Regions from separate parts of the Priestia sp. TSO9 genome, predicted to be linked through region 2. Evidence: riboswitches for the same ligand, from Rfam matches in the RefSeq annotation. Region 2 holds a riboswitch; each other region holds the start of a gene.

Region 1 (4,086 bases), on a different contig from region 2:
GGCAAGAGAGTTTCTTAATAGCCCTTGAAAGGCGGCCCCTGCTATCGAAAGCGACGCTCCTACTAAAAATGCCACCAGTACTCTTGGAAATCGAATTTGCCATATGATTAAATCCATGTTCTCTGGACCATGGTATAAGGATAGTCCGGTAAGGTGACCAATAATAATTTTAATTGTATCTCCTACGGTTAACGAAACTGTACCAATAAATACGCCCATAATCACCGAAACACATACAATAAATAAACTAACTATGTATAAGATAGATGCTTTGTTTAAAAAAATACGTTTAAAAATCAATACTTTCAGCTCCTCTAGGAAACGAGGCATGATGTTTTACATTACATTAACCATTCATTTTCCTGTCCATAAACCATGTTTCCACCCTATATAGAGTGGGAAACAATTATCTTTTATTTGTTGCGAGTGCTAGACTGTTGAACTAGGCAACGTAGCACAGCGTACTAAAGTTCTCGGTAAAAAAACAAGCGAAAGCCTCTACAAGCTATACTTTTTGTGCTTGCTCCGGGCTTTTATAGTTGTCTATTAAATGATACAGCTTTTCCATATCTACAGCTTCTCTCACATATGCTGCTGCTTTTGAAAAAGACTCCTCTTTTTGCAGACGGCTGTTGAATGTATCCGTAATAGGTGGCAATTTTTTATGTTTACGAATTTGATTAAGCAAAGCTCTGCGCAAAGCATCGTTATGAAACACATCATGAACATACGTGCCAATGATGTTTTCTTTAACCGTTCCTTCTTTTTGATCATCTACCACCGCAAAGGCTTCCGTCAAACTTTTAGAAACCGTCTTTCCCATATGAATTTCATAGCCTTCAATCGAAACCTTCTCACTCTCTAACTGAACATATCCAGAAACTCTTTCTGTTTTTTTGCTGGTTGTCATAACGGTTTCCACTGGAAGCAAACCCAGCCCTTTAATAGATTCAATCCGGGACTCTACTGCATCGGGGTCCGTAATCGTCTCGCCTAACATTTGATATCCCCCGCAGATGCCAATAACGTGAGCGTTCGTTGCGTTCAAGACTTGATTAATGGCTAGAGCCAGGCCGCTTTCTTGTAAAAACTGCGCATCTTCAATCGTATTTTTGCTTCCTGGTAAAACAATTAAATCAGGCGTACCTAGTTGTGATGGCTTGGTTACAAGCCTCACATGACAGTCTTCTTCTAAGCTTAAAGGATCGATGTCTGTAAAATTTGAGATGCGTGGGTACGAAATAACCGCAATATCAATTTCTTTTAACGGATTCACAAGGGTTGAGTAATTTCTGAGGGATAATGAATCTTCTGCGTCAATTTCCACGTCGTGCATATAAGGAATAACGCCTAGGACCGGAACGCCTGTGTATTCTTCAAACCACTTTAGCCCCGGTTTTAACAGTTCTAAATCTCCTCGGAATTTATTGATTAACACCCCGACAACTCTGGGCTTGTGCTCAGCTGGAAGCAATTGAAGAGTTCCTACTAGGCTCGCAAAAACTCCACCTTTATCAATATCTCCTACTAACACAACAGGCGCTTCTGCTATTTTTGCAACGCGCATATTTACGAGTTCCCGATCGTTCAAATTGACTTCGGCAGGACTTCCAGCGCCTTCAATCACAATTCGATCATAATGATTGGCGAGCTCTTTATAAGCTTCCGTGATAACGTTCAAACCTTCATTAAAAAATTCTTGCCGATACTGAAAAGCAAACATATTACGCAGCGGTTTTCCGTGAACGACAATTTGAGATTCATGATCACGAGTTGGTTTAATTAAAATAGGATTCATATTGGTTGTTGCTTCTACTCCAGCCGCTTCTGCTTGAATTCCCTGCGCTCTGCCAATTTCTTTTCCATCCATTGTAATGTATGAATTAAGCGCCATATTTTGCGATTTAAACGGTGCAGTTTGATAGCCGTCTTCTTTAAAAATACGGCAAAATGCTGTAGCAATCATGCTTTTTCCAGCGTCTGAGTGCGTTCCTTGAATCATAAGCGGTTTTCCTTTTTTCACTTTTTCCACTCCCTACCACATAAAAAAACCTTAACTGTAAAAGTCAAGGTTTGGTCATGCGCTCATTAACACATTGTCTTGACTTATTTCTCCCACCGAAAAATAAGGGGTTTTTAAAAGCAGGTCTCCTGGCTTATGCTTCATTTTACTTCTGCACCCTTCCTAGTTTGATTAGTGGGTCTTTGCAGGTTCATCCACATTTACAGTAGCGGGGGCTGCACCGGATTTACACCGATTTCCCTATTATCCTCCTTAGAGGCACTTTTAAAATCATTTATTCTTTATTGTAACGAATTTTATAACCATTCACAATAACGATTTTCTTCTATTATTATATATTACTGTGTTTATACTTATTTGGGTCTCGTATGCTATAATAACAATTATTTTCCAAACATCTTATGGAATAGCTAGGAAGGTGATCACAGTTGAAGAAAAAAATCATTTATGTCTTTATCAGCGTGTTTGTTCTTTATATAGCAATCATATCTTTTTGTATGTATCAAACTGCTCACAAGCCTGTTCCACAAAACGCAGATTATGTGCTTGTTTTAGGCTCTAAAGTAGATGGTGACCAAATGTCTCCTAGTTTAAAAGAACGAGTAAAGACGGCTTTATCTTATTTACAAGCACATCAACAAACAAAAGTTATCTTAACGGGCGGAAAAGGATCCGATGAAGAAATTTCTGAAGCAGAGGCAGCCTATCGTTTTTTGCGGAAAGAAGGAATTAAAAAGAATCGAATTATAAAAGAAGATCAGTCAACTTCTACTTTTGAGAATTTTACTTTTACTAAACAGAAAGTTGATATTCAACACAAAAAAGTCGTGCTTGTTAGCAGTGATTTTCATTTATTTCGCGCCTCTATTATTGCCAAACGTCAAGGCTTTGACGTTTATCCCTTAGGTGCAAAGACACCAAATTCAATTAAACTTCAAGCCTATTTTCGTGAGTATGCTGCTATTTTAAAAACATGGCTGTTTGATAAATAAATAGAGTAAGTACCTCTACAAATAAAAAACACGGCATGAATTCATGCCGTGTTTTTTATTAATCATCTGTATCGATAACTGCTTTTGGTAAACCTGTATATTTCGCCCAGTAGAAAATACCGAGTGAAACAAGAGCAATTAAAATTAAGTCAAGCGGGTTGCTTAGCACACCTTGTCCTCCACCAAATGAACCTAGATAAGAGATAACAAGCATAATAATATAATAAGCAACTAGCCACCATGCAGATTTAAGCTGCTGTGCAAACTTTACAACGTCAGTTGGTACGTATTTCTTAAACGCTACGTAGATAACAACCATTAGAAGCTGTGATCCTAGAAGCCAAGAAATTGTCGTCCACCCTGACCAATATACGATGTATGAACAGAAAATAAATGAAACAGGAGCAATAACGCTCATGCCTTTTAATTTAAAAGGTTTTTTAAGGTCTTTTGCATTTACTCTGAATGCAGCAGCTGAAATTGGCGCAATCGCATAAGACAGAATAAGTGCCACTGAACATACGTTTACTAGCGCTTCCCAAGAAGGAAATGGCAGTGTCCAGAATACGGACATTCCAAATGATAGCCATAGTGACGCACGTGGAATTCCTGTTTTCTTATCTACTTTTGAGAAACGTTTAAATAATGTTCCATTACGAGACCAAGCATAAACTAAACGAGAAGTTGTATTCATGAAGATGTTCCCGTTACCGCCTGGTGATAAAATAGCATCAAAAATAACAAGCGTTACTAACCAGCCAAGGCCTAAAATAAGTGCAATATCTTTAAATGGTAAAGAGAATTGCTCTTGAATTGTTCCCCATCCTCCTGATAGCATATCAGCCGGGATGTTACCAATGAACAATACTTGCAGTGCTGTGTAAATAATCGCTGAAAGTACAATACAGATAATGAGCGCGATTGGAATATTACGCTGCGGGTTTTTAACTTCACTGGCTACAGAAACGATAGGGTGAAGTCCTAGGTAAGCAAACATAACGCCACCTGTTGAAATGGCTGCTTGAATACCATTAAAACCAAACGGAGCAAAATCGCCAGTTGTAAAGTTAG
Region 2 (4,086 bases):
TTTGTTTTAGCTTCTGTGGCCGCAATAAAAAGCTGTAAAAACGCTGCATCCGTAAGCGTACCTTCCACGAAAAAAAACATATTAATTGTACCGGGAGAGGAATAGAACGGGACAGCTTCGTCAGCTATAATATCTACTGCGTTTCCTACTCCAGCCGTTATCACGGAAGCTACTCTTACTCCGTAGCCTTCATAACAGTAAACCGCTCTTTCTTTTAACCAAACGGCTGTCATCAACCCTACGATTTGCTCATGGCGCACATTTTCTTTCATCAAATATTGCTCATACTCCAAAGAAGGAGTATCTGAATAATAGTCTTTGTGAACAAATCGATTGTAAAAGGTGTCCGTTTCCGTAATGCCTGTTCCTAAAACCCCTGAGCTGTATGTTTTATAAGAAGTCTCGGTTTTCATGATTAAAAGCTCAGGCCGTTCTTCAATTTTAAGATGTGAAAAGGGACCAATCCCCTTTTCAATTCGAACTGGAATATGGTCCCTCTTCTTATTTATTGTACACCTCAGGGTATACTGCTTTTGCTAAGTCCTCTAAGCCATCTACAATACGAGGTCCTAAGCGGTTGATTTTGTTTTGATCAACCTTCTCGATGTTACCCTCTTTTACAGCAGTCATGCTGCTCCAAGCGGGACGCTTCATAATCTCATTTTTGTCTGCATCATACGTTGCGATAATATCGTCAGGGTTTAACTTAACAACTTGCTCTTCAGAAAACTTAACCCAACCCTTTTCACTAGCCGCTACGTTATCAGCACCGATCATAGTAAGCATTTCGTTCATGAACGTACCTTTTCCTGTTGTATAAATCTCAGGAGCTCCTGATACCTCTATCCATACTTTTTTACGATCTTCTTTTGAAATCGTTTTTGCTTTTTTCTCAATTGAAGCTACTTTTTCTTTCATGTCTTTAATTGTTTGATTAGCTTCTTTTGTTTTACCCGTTAATTTACCGATTTGGGTAATAGAATCATAAACCGTATCAAACGTTGTTGAATCTTTTACAACAAATACCGGAATCCCCGCACTTTCAATTTGTTTAAATACTTCATCCGAAACGCCCATACTTGAAGCGTGTGCCAGCACTAAATCAGGATTTAAAGCAATAACTTTTTCTGCATTAACGTTCATATCTCCTACCTGCGCTTTTTTCTTTACGCTTTTAGGATAATCATCGTTGCTTGTGACACCTACTAATTCTTTTTCAAGGCCAAGGGCATATACAATCTCCGTATTACTTGGCATTAGTGAAACAATTTTCTTAGGCTGTTTTTTCAACGTAATTTCTTTATCACGCGCGTCTTTTACCTTCACAGGAAATGCAGCTTGTGACGTTTGTGCTGTATCTTGCTTCGTTTTTTTATCACTGTTGCTTTGGCTGCCTGCACCGCATGCAGCAAGTACGATGACTAACAGTGCAATAATGGAATACGAAAGCCATTTTTTCATCTAAATACTCCCCCTATATATTGTTCATTGTGAATACGAAACCTCCACGTTAAAGAAAAAGCAAATGATCATGCAAAAAGCAGCGCTATCCCGTTTTTCCGCTTTGACTATGTATACTGCTCGCAGGCAGCTTCAAAATAAAAAAGCTTTACTTTCAATTGAAAGCAAAGCAGGTAACGTCAAGATAAGCAGGAAAAGAATCCGTTCACTATACTTGATATGTATGTTCATTACCCTGCTTCACCCTTCCTCGAAGGTTTCACAGCTAACAATAAGGCAGGTCTCCTGACTTACGCACAAAGCGCTTACAGTGGCGGGACCGCGCTGGCTTTTCACCAGACTTCCCTTTTCACTCAATCTTTAAATTGAGACCTTATTGCTTTACGATTATTCACTTGTCCTAGTATACCCCACTCATGGAAAAATGGAAATAGCCATTCTCACAAAAAAAAGCTGCAAGAATGCTCTCGCAGCTTAGGGAATTAAAGAGTTGCTAAAAATTCACGGACCGCTTCAGGCGTTTTAGCATTTGCACTGTGCAAGTGTGCAATTTTTTCACCGTTTTTATATACAAGAAGAGAAGGAATACCCATTACATTGTTTTCAGCAGAAAGTTCTTCAAACTCATCCTTGTCAATTTTAAACCATGCTTTATCTGTATTTTCGTCAACGATTTCATCAATGAACATATCCAAACGTTTGCAATCAGGACACCACGTTGTCGTAAAAATCCCAACGCTTAGTGTTTCGTTCTTAATTTGTTCGCGAAATTGTTTTTCTTCCGTAAATTGTTTCATTGTGTTACCTCCAGCATCTATTCGTTCCTTCTCCCTATTCTATGGTAAGAAGTCTGACTTCATTATAAACGATTTTTTTATCGTTGTGCTAATGTTTCAGCTTATTTAGACCATAACGGTTTTAGACGTAAAAAAATGCTAGCTTAAAAAAGCTAACATTTCGAAATCACAGAATGTTGTGTCTATTATCAGCTAAACCATTTAGGCGGCATGTTTCGGTTCCAATAAATTTTCCCTAAATCATAATGCTTCTGAAAATTATCTGCAGCCGCATGATAGTGAAAATTAAACCAGTATCCATCTTTTGGAGGATTTTCACGCCGTACATGAAATCGTATTAAGTCCTGACCGGTTTCCCGGTCATATACATGGAAAATCTTTTCACCGTAGCCAGCAGCAGGATGCTCGCTTATCTCGAGATTCTGAATCGACTGTTCACGCTCAGTGCCAATGTCGGTCAGCACTTCTTCAATTTTAGGTAACACTGCTTGACGAAATTCATCTTCAATGACAGGTCCAATTTTTGTTCCGAATTTTTCCACTGACTGTTTTTCAGCTGATTCCATTGCATACGTAACAAATGATGAAACGTCTTCATATTTTGGTTCTTCATATGGCAAATGAATATCTTCTATAACAGCTGTGACAGGAGTTGTTTCTCTTACATACCCTGCTTTATGTTGCTTGTCCGCTTTTGCATCATCAACGTATAAATATTCTGGTGGAGTGACAAGCCCAAATGTAAATACTGTAATAAATACAATTAGCATTCTTTTTATCCATCTAGGCATTCGTATCTTTCCTTTCTCATCTTTTCCCATATGGTCTTTTCATATCGTAAAATTCATTGTTATAACTCACTAGGTATTGTAACATACTTATTAATTTTTTACCTATATTTGCTTATTCATTTATGCTGCCTACGGGCATTCGACGACTTTTTAGTTAGCACCTTCCTTCTTCTGTTTGAGCTTGTCACACCGAGCGGAAACCTATACAAGATATTCCTTTTTTGCTGGATGCTTAAACACAAAAGTATTTTTATGTTCAAAAATATATCATACTTTTATGAACTTTAGATGAAATTCATAAAAAAAACTTCCAAAACTTTTTAATCCCTAAAAGGTTTTGGAAGTCTTTTCAATGATCGGGATTCATTTTACTTTTTTGTTTATTATTGTATATCAATTGTCCCGTAATGAAATTTTGATGTTTTTCGTTTTTGTACGGTAAATCCATGTTCTTCAAAACGAGTGCTTTTCCAATGATCTTTTAGCACGATCTTTTGTTTGGCTACTCTTTTTGCTTCTTGTATAGCCATTGGCGTCAGCGTAGTATAAAGTGCTATTGCTTTAATACCGTTAATTCCATTCGATTCATCAATTTGCTCTTGAAACATAGGATCAAAGTAGACAACATCAAAAGAATTATCTTCACAACACGCCAAAAACGCTTCAAAATTTTGATGAACCACGTTTATACGCTTCATTGCATCGTTCAACTCTTGTACGTCACTTTCCCAATTTAAAAGCCCTTGTTTGACTAAATAAGCTACATAGCGGTTGCCTTCTAGTCCGACAACTTTCCCGCTTTCCCCTACCGCTGCGCTCGCCATCATACTATCCGATGCAAGACCAAGTGTACAGTCAAGCACGCTCATTCCTTTTTCTAAACCAGCAGCTTCAATAAACGGATCACGTTCTCCCCGCAGCCATCTCTTCACTCTAAACATAGCGGAGTTTGGATGAAAAAAAATAGGTTCCTCTTCGTTTTGAACGTGCAACTCTACTCTATTCTTACCGACAACCAGCACATCTGCAGCTTGAAG
Region 3 (4,086 bases), 640 kb from region 2:
TTTTAGAGTGGCCAGCAGGTAAGAGCATAATTGGAATTACAACTACATCTTTTGCTCCTTTTGCCACACATGTATCAATGCCTTGACTTACATTTGGGCGTTCAAATTCTAGAAAACACGTTTCTACTAAAATAGATGCGTCCCAATCATGCTTCATAGTCGAAATAAATTCGCGAATTTGATCGTTCCCTTCAGGATCTCTGCTTCCATGACCGACAAATAAAACTGATTTCATATAATGCCCTCCTATTTTTTAATCTCCACACGGAGCTGGTTCTACTTTTATTTTTGGTGTTATATCTTGATAGTCGAATCCATAAACGTTCTTCACACGCTTAAAGAATTTATGAAATCGCTCATTAGGATGACCTTTTTCTTTATATTCATGGACAATGTTCTCCACTATTTCAACAATGTCATCGGGCGCTATACCTTCCGCCACAATTTGACCTGAATGCGCATTGCGTCCAACGGTTTTAGCTCCTAAAAATAAATCAAACGCACCTTTTCTATAGACAATGCCGATATCTTCTTGAACAGCACCATAACAGGCCATACCGCATCCATTAATACCAAGCTTCAGCTCTTTTGGCATGTCCATTCCCCCGAGACGTTTTTGTAATTCTTCCGTATGTGGAATAGCATCACTTTTTTCTCCGTCACAAAAATCACACGCTTTGATTGTGAACACATCTCCGACCGGAGATAGTAAAAAGGAAGCTGCTTGGAGCTTTTTAATAATCACATCTGGCTGAGTCGTTGGGATTTGCAGTTTGATTTGATGGTCAGGTGTATACTCCATCGTACCTTTTTCACCAACAGCTTCTGCTAGTGTGGTCATTTGAACAGGTGTGAATTTCTTATTGGCAAGTCCTGGGCTAACTGCCACTTCGAAAATTGACTCTATTGGCTGATGTACGACCGCAGAAGTGGTTTCACCTAAAATTGCTTGAAGCGCTTCTTCTGCAAGAGCTCGTGAAGTTGCTGGTTCTTCTGGTTTGGTCTGAACTGCTTCAATAGCTGAAGCTGTTTGCTTTACAGTCTCTTCTTGATCGAGAGCCCATGGTTCTGCTTCTTTTCGAAGTCGCTGATGCGGTCTTAGCGGCTGCTCCGTTTGGTTGAGGGTATATTTCCGCTGATACCCGCGCGGGGTAATCATTAAATCGTCGTAAAAGAACGTAGATGAATTCCCGACAACAACGGTAGTCAGCATGCCAATTTCATGATTTAACATGTCTTTTAAGTTGGTCATTACGACTTCTTCACGGTCACGATAAGCGCTTTTCACAAGACCAACAGGCGTATCAGGAGAACGGTACTTTAATAAAATCCTCTGTGCTTCAACAATTTGTCTTGTTCGTCTTCCGCTTTTTGGGTTGTAAAAAGCCACTACAAAATCTGCTTGTGCAGCTGCTTCGATTCTTTTTTCAATTAGTTCCCAAGGCGTAAGGTGGTCACTTAAACTAATTGTACAAGCGTCGTGCATCACGGGCGCTCCAAGGAGAGATGCGCATGAATTGATAGCCGAAATGCCAGGAATTACTTCCAGCTCTACGCCCGTTTCTTTTTTCCAGCCTTTTTCAATCAACACTTCATACACAAGGCCTGCCATTCCATATACTCCTGCATCTCCGCTTGAAATGACAGCCACGGTTTTTCCTGCTTCCGCTTGCTTTACAGCTTCTTGTGCACGGCTTACTTCTTCGGTCATTCCTGTACTAATAATTTGCTGATTCGTTAACAGTCCTTGAATTAATTCCACATAGGTTTTGTAACCGATGATCATATCACTTTCTTGAATGGCTTCTCTTGCTCGCTGTGTAATATGTTCAAAGCTTCCCGGCCCAAATCCGATAACTAACAGTTTACCTTTCATGCTAGCTCCTCCTTTATGCGTTACTTTTTACTTTGTCAATTCCTTCTATGGAGTCACTGTTTTCCGGAGAAACGAAACCATTTTGATCATATTCATAAATAAGCGATTCCTTTATACTGCAGCCTCCTGCTAAATGTTCTTCGACAATCCGGTGAGCCACGGTTTCAGTGACCTGCTTGTACCAATCTCCTGAAGGATACACAATAGCTACAGGAGCATCTTTGCATCGTCCATTACAGCGTGTACGCGTTGTATGAACCGTTTCATCCAAATCCAGTTCCGTCACTTTATTTCGAATAGCTTGGGTGGCTTCTTCTCCACCTTTTCTCATACAGCTGCTTCCATTACAAATCAATACGTGATGTTTTGTTCCATTTAAGTTCCACGTCGTCACACTCATTCGCTCCTTTACTAAAAAAAGCGCCTCTATCATTGATAGAGGCGCAGAAAAATTCAAACTAAGTTTTTGCACTTCCACCTATATCCCGTAGGGTAAGCTTCGCATTAGAAAAAGGCTGGTTTCCTGGCTTCGATTCATCACTTCATTGCGCCTTCCCGAATACAGTGGCATATGCAATCAGCTCATCTTCACAGTGGCGGGTACCGCGCTGGCTTCACACCAGACTTCCCATTTAACGCAATGTAAACATTGCGCACCTTTTTTGCACGATATGTAGTTTTGCGACATGAGAAAAACCCGCTTCGCTAATATGCGAGCGGGTAAAACGTCAGAATAAGAGTGTACACGAATGCCACTTTAAGCCAACGTTTCCCTTCCCGCTCCCCGGAGAAATAGAAACTTCACAATAAAGACAGGTCTCCTGACTTGTGTATCATTCTACTTGAGAACCTTCCCGTGATTCTTCCACAGTGGTTATACTCGTTCGTCCACACTTACAGTTGCGGGGGCAGTACTGGTCTTTCACCAGTTTCCCTATTAAGCCTTCTTGGCATCTTTACTGTTGCTGTTTGATATATATGAACCTTTTAAACTATCAGAATAATAGAAGTAACTACCATATCATAGCGTACATTTTTTTTTATTTCAACTCTATTCTTTTTATAGGATATAAAGAGCCATAAAAAAACAAGAGCAAAAAATCAGCTCTTGTTTTTCTACTTATATAGCTACCAATGTTAAATGAGGATCATTATAATACACGACTTCTGAAAGAACTTTACAGCCATTTGTTTTGGCAAAAGCTTCTCTCGCCTGCTTTTCAGTTTCAAATTCAAACATTTTCATTTCTTTTCCAGCATATACCGTCAGTACCCACATGAAAAGATTCGCCTCCGATTATTGTAGTGATCGCTATATCCACATTATGACGAAACCATTTCCTTTTGAAAACCCATTCTACAAAACTTGTCACAAGAAACTTTTAAAAATTTAAAAACATTTTAACTTCTGTAAATGAACAAAATGTACAAAAGGTTTAAGCAGTATTGTATCTCTTTAAAAAGGTGCTTTTTTAATCACCTATTGCTCCACCAGTAAAAAATATATAGTATTTATTAAAAAAAAGAAGCCGGACAGCTGGCTTCTTTTTTAAGAAAGGAAAGAACAGACATCGTAATCCCATCCTGTTCTTTATTTTGCATAAAAATACACTAATTAAATATCCCTTTCTTAAAGCAGAACCATGTTCGACTGAATATAGTAATAGAGAAGCTTATACGTATGATTCAATGAATCTTGATGCGTTCTCTCAAACGCATGAGAAGAATCAATTCCTGGACCAATTAAGCCGTGTACGATATCGTGTCCCGCACGAATAGCAGCAGAAGCATCTGATCCGTAAAATGGATAAATATCTAATTTGTACTGAATATCATGCTGCTTAGCTAGCTCCACCAAATGCTTTCTCAAACCGTAATGATATGGGCCGCTTGAATCTTTTACACAAATAGACACAGTGTATTCATCAGTAGATTGTCCATCTCCCATAGCACCCATATCAACTGCTAAGTATTCTACTGTTTGAGGCGTAATATTCGAATTTCCTCCGTATCCAATTTCTTCATTATTTGAAATGAGAAAATGCGTAGTGTATGGCAGTTCGATCTGTTCTTCTTGAATTGTTTTCATGAGCTGAAGCAATAAAGCTACGCTTGCTTTATCATCGAGATGACGAGATTTAATAAAACCCCTTTTTGTTATTTCTACACGAGGATCAAACGAAACAAAGTCGCCAACTTCAATTCCAAGG
Region 4 (4,086 bases), on a different contig from region 2:
TATCTTTACACATTCAACAATTTTTAGCAAAGTACAAACTTCCAAAGTATTTCGTTCGAGTAGAGGAGCTGCCGCGAACGGCTTCTAATAAAATCATACGCCGGAAGCTATCATCTTTCATACAGAAAGGGAGCTAATCGATGATTATAAAAAAAGTACACCTTTATAAAATTGACATGAAGCTTCTTTCTCCTTTTTCAACAAGCTATGGTACAGTGCAGGATCGAGAATTGATTTTGCTTGAAGTAGAAGATGAAAAAGGATTTACAGGGTGGGGAGAAGTAGTTGCTTTTTCATCTCCTTGGTATACGGAAGAAACGATTCAAACATGTTTTCATATGTTAGACGATTTTTTAATTCCCTCGCTTCTTCATCAGCAGCTTCAAAAACCAGAGGATGTTCAAAAGTTATTCAAACCTCTAAAGCGAAATAACATGGCTAAAGCAGCTTTGGACTGTGCTGTATGGGATTTGTATGCAAAGAGGCAAAACAAGCCGTTATCTGAAGTAATTGGAGGAGTAAGGTCTGCTGTAGAAGCTGGAGTGGTAGTTGGCTTAAATGATATTTCCATAATGAAAGAACAAATAAAGACTTACATGAAAGATGGCTATAAGCGCTTTAAAGTGAAAATTAAGCCGGGTGCTGACTATGAGCTACTGAAACAAATTCGAGATGAATTTCCAAACATTCCTCTTATGGCTGATGCCAATTCAGCCTATACGTTAAGCGATAGTGATTCATTGAAGAAACTAGATGACTTGAATTTAATGATGATCGAACAGCCGTTAAGTTCTGATGATATCCTTGATCATCGATTGTTACAAAAGCAAATGCAGACGCCAATTTGCTTAGATGAAAGTATTGTGAGCTATGAAGATACACGTCATGCAATTGAACAAAGAAGCTGTAAGATTATCAATGTGAAAATCGGTCGAGTTGGCGGAATGTCCGTAGCAAAGCAAATTCATGATTTGTGCGCCCAGCATGGTGTAAGACTTTGGGTTGGAGGAATGTTAGAAGCCGGCATTTCACGTGCTCATAACATCGCCCTTGCGACATTGCCTTCTTTCACGATACCAGGTGATATTTCTGCGTCGTCTCGCTATTGGGAAAAAGATATTATTAAGCCCGAAGTAGAGGTAGAAGCCGGAGTAATAAAGGTGAAGGGAAAACCGGGGATAGGATACGATATTGATAAAAACTTTATCAAAACAATCACAGCATTTGAAAAAGAATACAAATAATTAAAAACCGTTTTTTATGTAAAACGGTTTTTTTATTGAGGTTGTCAATGTTTAGTAGAAAAATAGGACAAATTTTTTAAAAAGAGCACATTGTTCCATCAAGCGTGTCAAAACATGTTATGATGGAATAGTTTGATGAAAAAAGTCGAAGGATTTTATCGTAAAAAACAAAATTATTTTTGAAAATAGGTTGATAGTTTTCTAAGTTGTCCTATATAATGTGTTTATAACATAACACAATATGTTGTTTTGAAATCGATAATAAAATACTATATTTTGTGTTTTCCAGTGAAAAAGGTGTCTGATAAAAAGACTTAAAAGGGAATTTGGTGAAAATCCAAAGCTGTCCCCGCAACTGTGAATGCTGATGAAATAAGGAGATCCACTGTGAGTAAACATCATGGGAAGGCCTTAAAGTAAAAAGAAGCATAAGTCAGGAGACCTGCCTTTTTTATGTCGTTTTATCTTCTTCGGGAGGTGAGAGGGTAGAGCGAGGATTGAGAAAAGACTTAGTGTCTTCTTCTATCTTCGTTCTATTCGCTCACCGAGGTACGGTGAGCGATTTTTTATTTTGAAGTGAAGAGAGGAGCCATATTTATGGTGAATACATTAAAGCCTACAATTCTACATGAATTAACTGCATATATTGAACGTTTAAAAAAAGAATTTACGCAGCTTGATTTTTCTTTGTATGAGGAAAAGGTTATTCAAACTGTTACAGTAAAGGAAAATATGACGGACGAAAAGGTTGCAAACGTCCTAATTTTAGCAGCCTTAGAGCGTATTTCAATGGAAGAACCAGATTGGACGTACGTAGCGGCAGACGTCTACTTAAACGAACTATATCGAAAAGCAGCGGACAACCGAGGCTATGATAAAAAAGAGAAATACGGTTCGTTTTATCAGCTTATTCAAGAACTAACAAAAATCGGTATTTATAATAAACAGCTATTAAAAACATATACAGAAGAAGAAATTAATGAAATTGCTTCAGTCATTATTCCTGAACGCGATCGTTTATTTACATACATTGGATTGTTGACATTAGCAGATCGCTATTTAGCGACATCACATGATAAGCGCGTATACGAATTACCGCAAGAACGTTTTCTTATCATTGCTATGACGCTGATGTCTCAAGAAAAGAAAGAAAATCGAACAGCATTAGTAAAAGAAGCGTACTGGGCGCTTTCTAGTCTATATATGACGGTTGCCACACCAACGCTTTCAAACGCAGGAAAGAGCTACGGACAGCTATCTAGCTGCTTTATTGATACGATTGATGACAGCTTACGCGGTATTTATGATAGCAATACAGATTTGGCCACGCTTAGTAAAAATGGAGGCGGAATTGGTGTCTACCTCGGTCATATTAGAAGCCGAGGAAGTGATATAAAAGGTTTTAAAGGCGTATCATCAGGAACAATTCCATGGATGAAACAGCTAAATAATACGGCTGTAAGTGTCGATCAGCTAGGTCAACGACAAGGAGCTATTGCCGTATATTTAGACGTATGGCATAAAGACATCTTTTCATTCTTAGACGCGCGGTTGAACAATGGTGACGAACGCCAGCGCACGCATGATTTATTCACTGGCGTATGTTTGCCAGATTTGTTTATGGAAAAAGTAGAAGCACGTGAAGATTGGCACTTATTCGATCCTCACGAAGTTCGTACGCTGATGGGCTACTCGTTAGAAGATTTTTATGATGAAGAAGAAGGCAGCGGTTCATTCCGCACTCGTTACGCTGAGTGTGTAAATAATGAACAGCTTTCAAGAGAAACAGTACCTGCTATTGAAATCTTCAAGCGCATTATGCTTTCGCAGCTTGAAACAGGGACGCCTTATATGTTCTATCGTGATACGGTTAACCGAGCTAATCAAAACCGCCACGAGGGCATGATCTACTGCAGCAACTTATGTACAGAAATTACGCAAAACCAAAGCACAACGGTCGTAACAGAGGAAATTACGGAAGACGGAAAAATTATTATTACAAAGAATCCGGGCGATTTTGTTGTATGTAATCTTTCGTCTATCAACTTAGCGAGAGCCGTAACTGAAGATGTGCTTGAACGTTTAATTCCAATTCAAGTACGCATGCTTGATAATGTTATTGAGTTAAATGATTTGCCGGTACTTCAAGCAAAACTAACAAACCAAAAGTACCGCGCAGTAGGGCTTGGCACATTTGGTTGGAACCATTTGCTTGCCTTAAAGAAAATAGCATGGGAAACAGATGAAGCGGTAGCATATTGCGATGAATTGTATGAGCAAATCGCTTACTTAACCGTACAGGCAAGCATGAACTTAGCTAAAGAAAAAGGCGCATATCCATTATTTAAAGGCTCAGATTTTGAGTCAGGCGCTTATTTTGAAACACGTAAATACACAAGCGAAGCGTGGAGTGAACTGCGTAACGAAGTTCAAAACAATGGGATAAGAAATGGCTACTTAATGGCTGTAGCACCTAATTCATCAACATCTATTATTGCGGGTTCTACTGCAAGTATTGATCCGATTTTCCGTAAGTTTTATTCAGAGGAAAAGAAAAACTATAAAATCCCGGTGACGGCACCGGATTTATCGCCAGCAACAAACTGGTATTATAAGTCCGTTTATTTAATTGATCAGCACTGGAGCATTAAGCAAAACGCCAAGCGCCAGCGCCATATTGATCAATCCATTTCATTCAACTTATATGTACAAAATGATATCCGAGCAAAAGAGCTGCTGGATCTTCATATGACGGCATGGAAAGAAAAGTTAAAAACGACCTACTACGTACGTTCAACATCAAGTGAAGTCATTGAAGAATGTGAAAGCTGTCATAGTTAAA

What was found. Region 2 has a riboswitch for cobalamin ahead of LJC66_RS10020 (ABC transporter substrate-binding protein). Riboswitches for the same ligand answer to the same signal wherever they lie in the genome.
Region 1: another riboswitch for cobalamin. It lies ahead of LJC66_RS15605 (cobyric acid synthase); the one in region 2 lies ahead of LJC66_RS10020 (ABC transporter substrate-binding protein).
Region 3: another riboswitch for cobalamin. It lies ahead of LJC66_RS13275 ((2Fe-2S) ferredoxin domain-containing protein); the one in region 2 lies ahead of LJC66_RS10020 (ABC transporter substrate-binding protein).
Region 4: another riboswitch for cobalamin. It lies ahead of LJC66_RS24785 (ribonucleoside-diphosphate reductase subunit alpha); the one in region 2 lies ahead of LJC66_RS10020 (ABC transporter substrate-binding protein).

What each region holds. Positions count from the first base shown of each region.
Region 1 is NZ_JAJEKD010000015.1:168,295-172,380, forward strand. Features, by position in the region: gene LJC66_RS15600 (FecCD family ABC transporter permease) at 1-300, opposite strand, end outside; gene LJC66_RS15605 (cobyric acid synthase) at 506-2,032, opposite strand; cobalamin riboswitch at 2,125-2,304, opposite strand; gene LJC66_RS15610 (YdcF family protein) at 2,452-3,015, shown strand; gene LJC66_RS15615 (APC family permease) at 3,074-4,086, opposite strand, start outside.
Region 2 is NZ_JAJEKD010000013.1:354,248-358,333, reverse strand. Features, by position in the region: gene LJC66_RS10025 (adenosylcobinamide amidohydrolase) at 1-413, opposite strand, end outside; gene LJC66_RS10020 (ABC transporter substrate-binding protein) at 502-1,461, opposite strand; cobalamin riboswitch at 1,720-1,852, opposite strand; gene LJC66_RS10015 (thioredoxin family protein) at 1,944-2,258, opposite strand; gene LJC66_RS10010 (YpjP family protein) at 2,447-3,049, opposite strand; gene LJC66_RS10005 (class I SAM-dependent methyltransferase) at 3,433-4,086, opposite strand, start outside.
Region 3 is NZ_JAJEKD010000013.1:992,478-996,563, forward strand. Features, by position in the region: gene LJC66_RS13265 (sirohydrochlorin chelatase) at 1-235, opposite strand, end outside; gene cobJ (precorrin-3B C(17)-methyltransferase) at 254-1,876, opposite strand; gene LJC66_RS13275 ((2Fe-2S) ferredoxin domain-containing protein) at 1,890-2,270, opposite strand; cobalamin riboswitch at 2,373-2,552, opposite strand; cobalamin riboswitch at 2,671-2,849, opposite strand; gene LJC66_RS13280 (hypothetical protein) at 2,997-3,155, opposite strand; gene LJC66_RS13285 (M42 family metallopeptidase) at 3,507-4,086, opposite strand, start outside.
Region 4 is NZ_JAJEKD010000015.1:1,858,011-1,862,096, reverse strand. Features, by position in the region: gene LJC66_RS24795 (o-succinylbenzoate--CoA ligase) at 1-137, shown strand, start outside; gene menC (o-succinylbenzoate synthase) at 141-1,244, shown strand; cobalamin riboswitch at 1,523-1,708, shown strand; gene LJC66_RS24785 (ribonucleoside-diphosphate reductase subunit alpha) at 1,842-4,085, shown strand.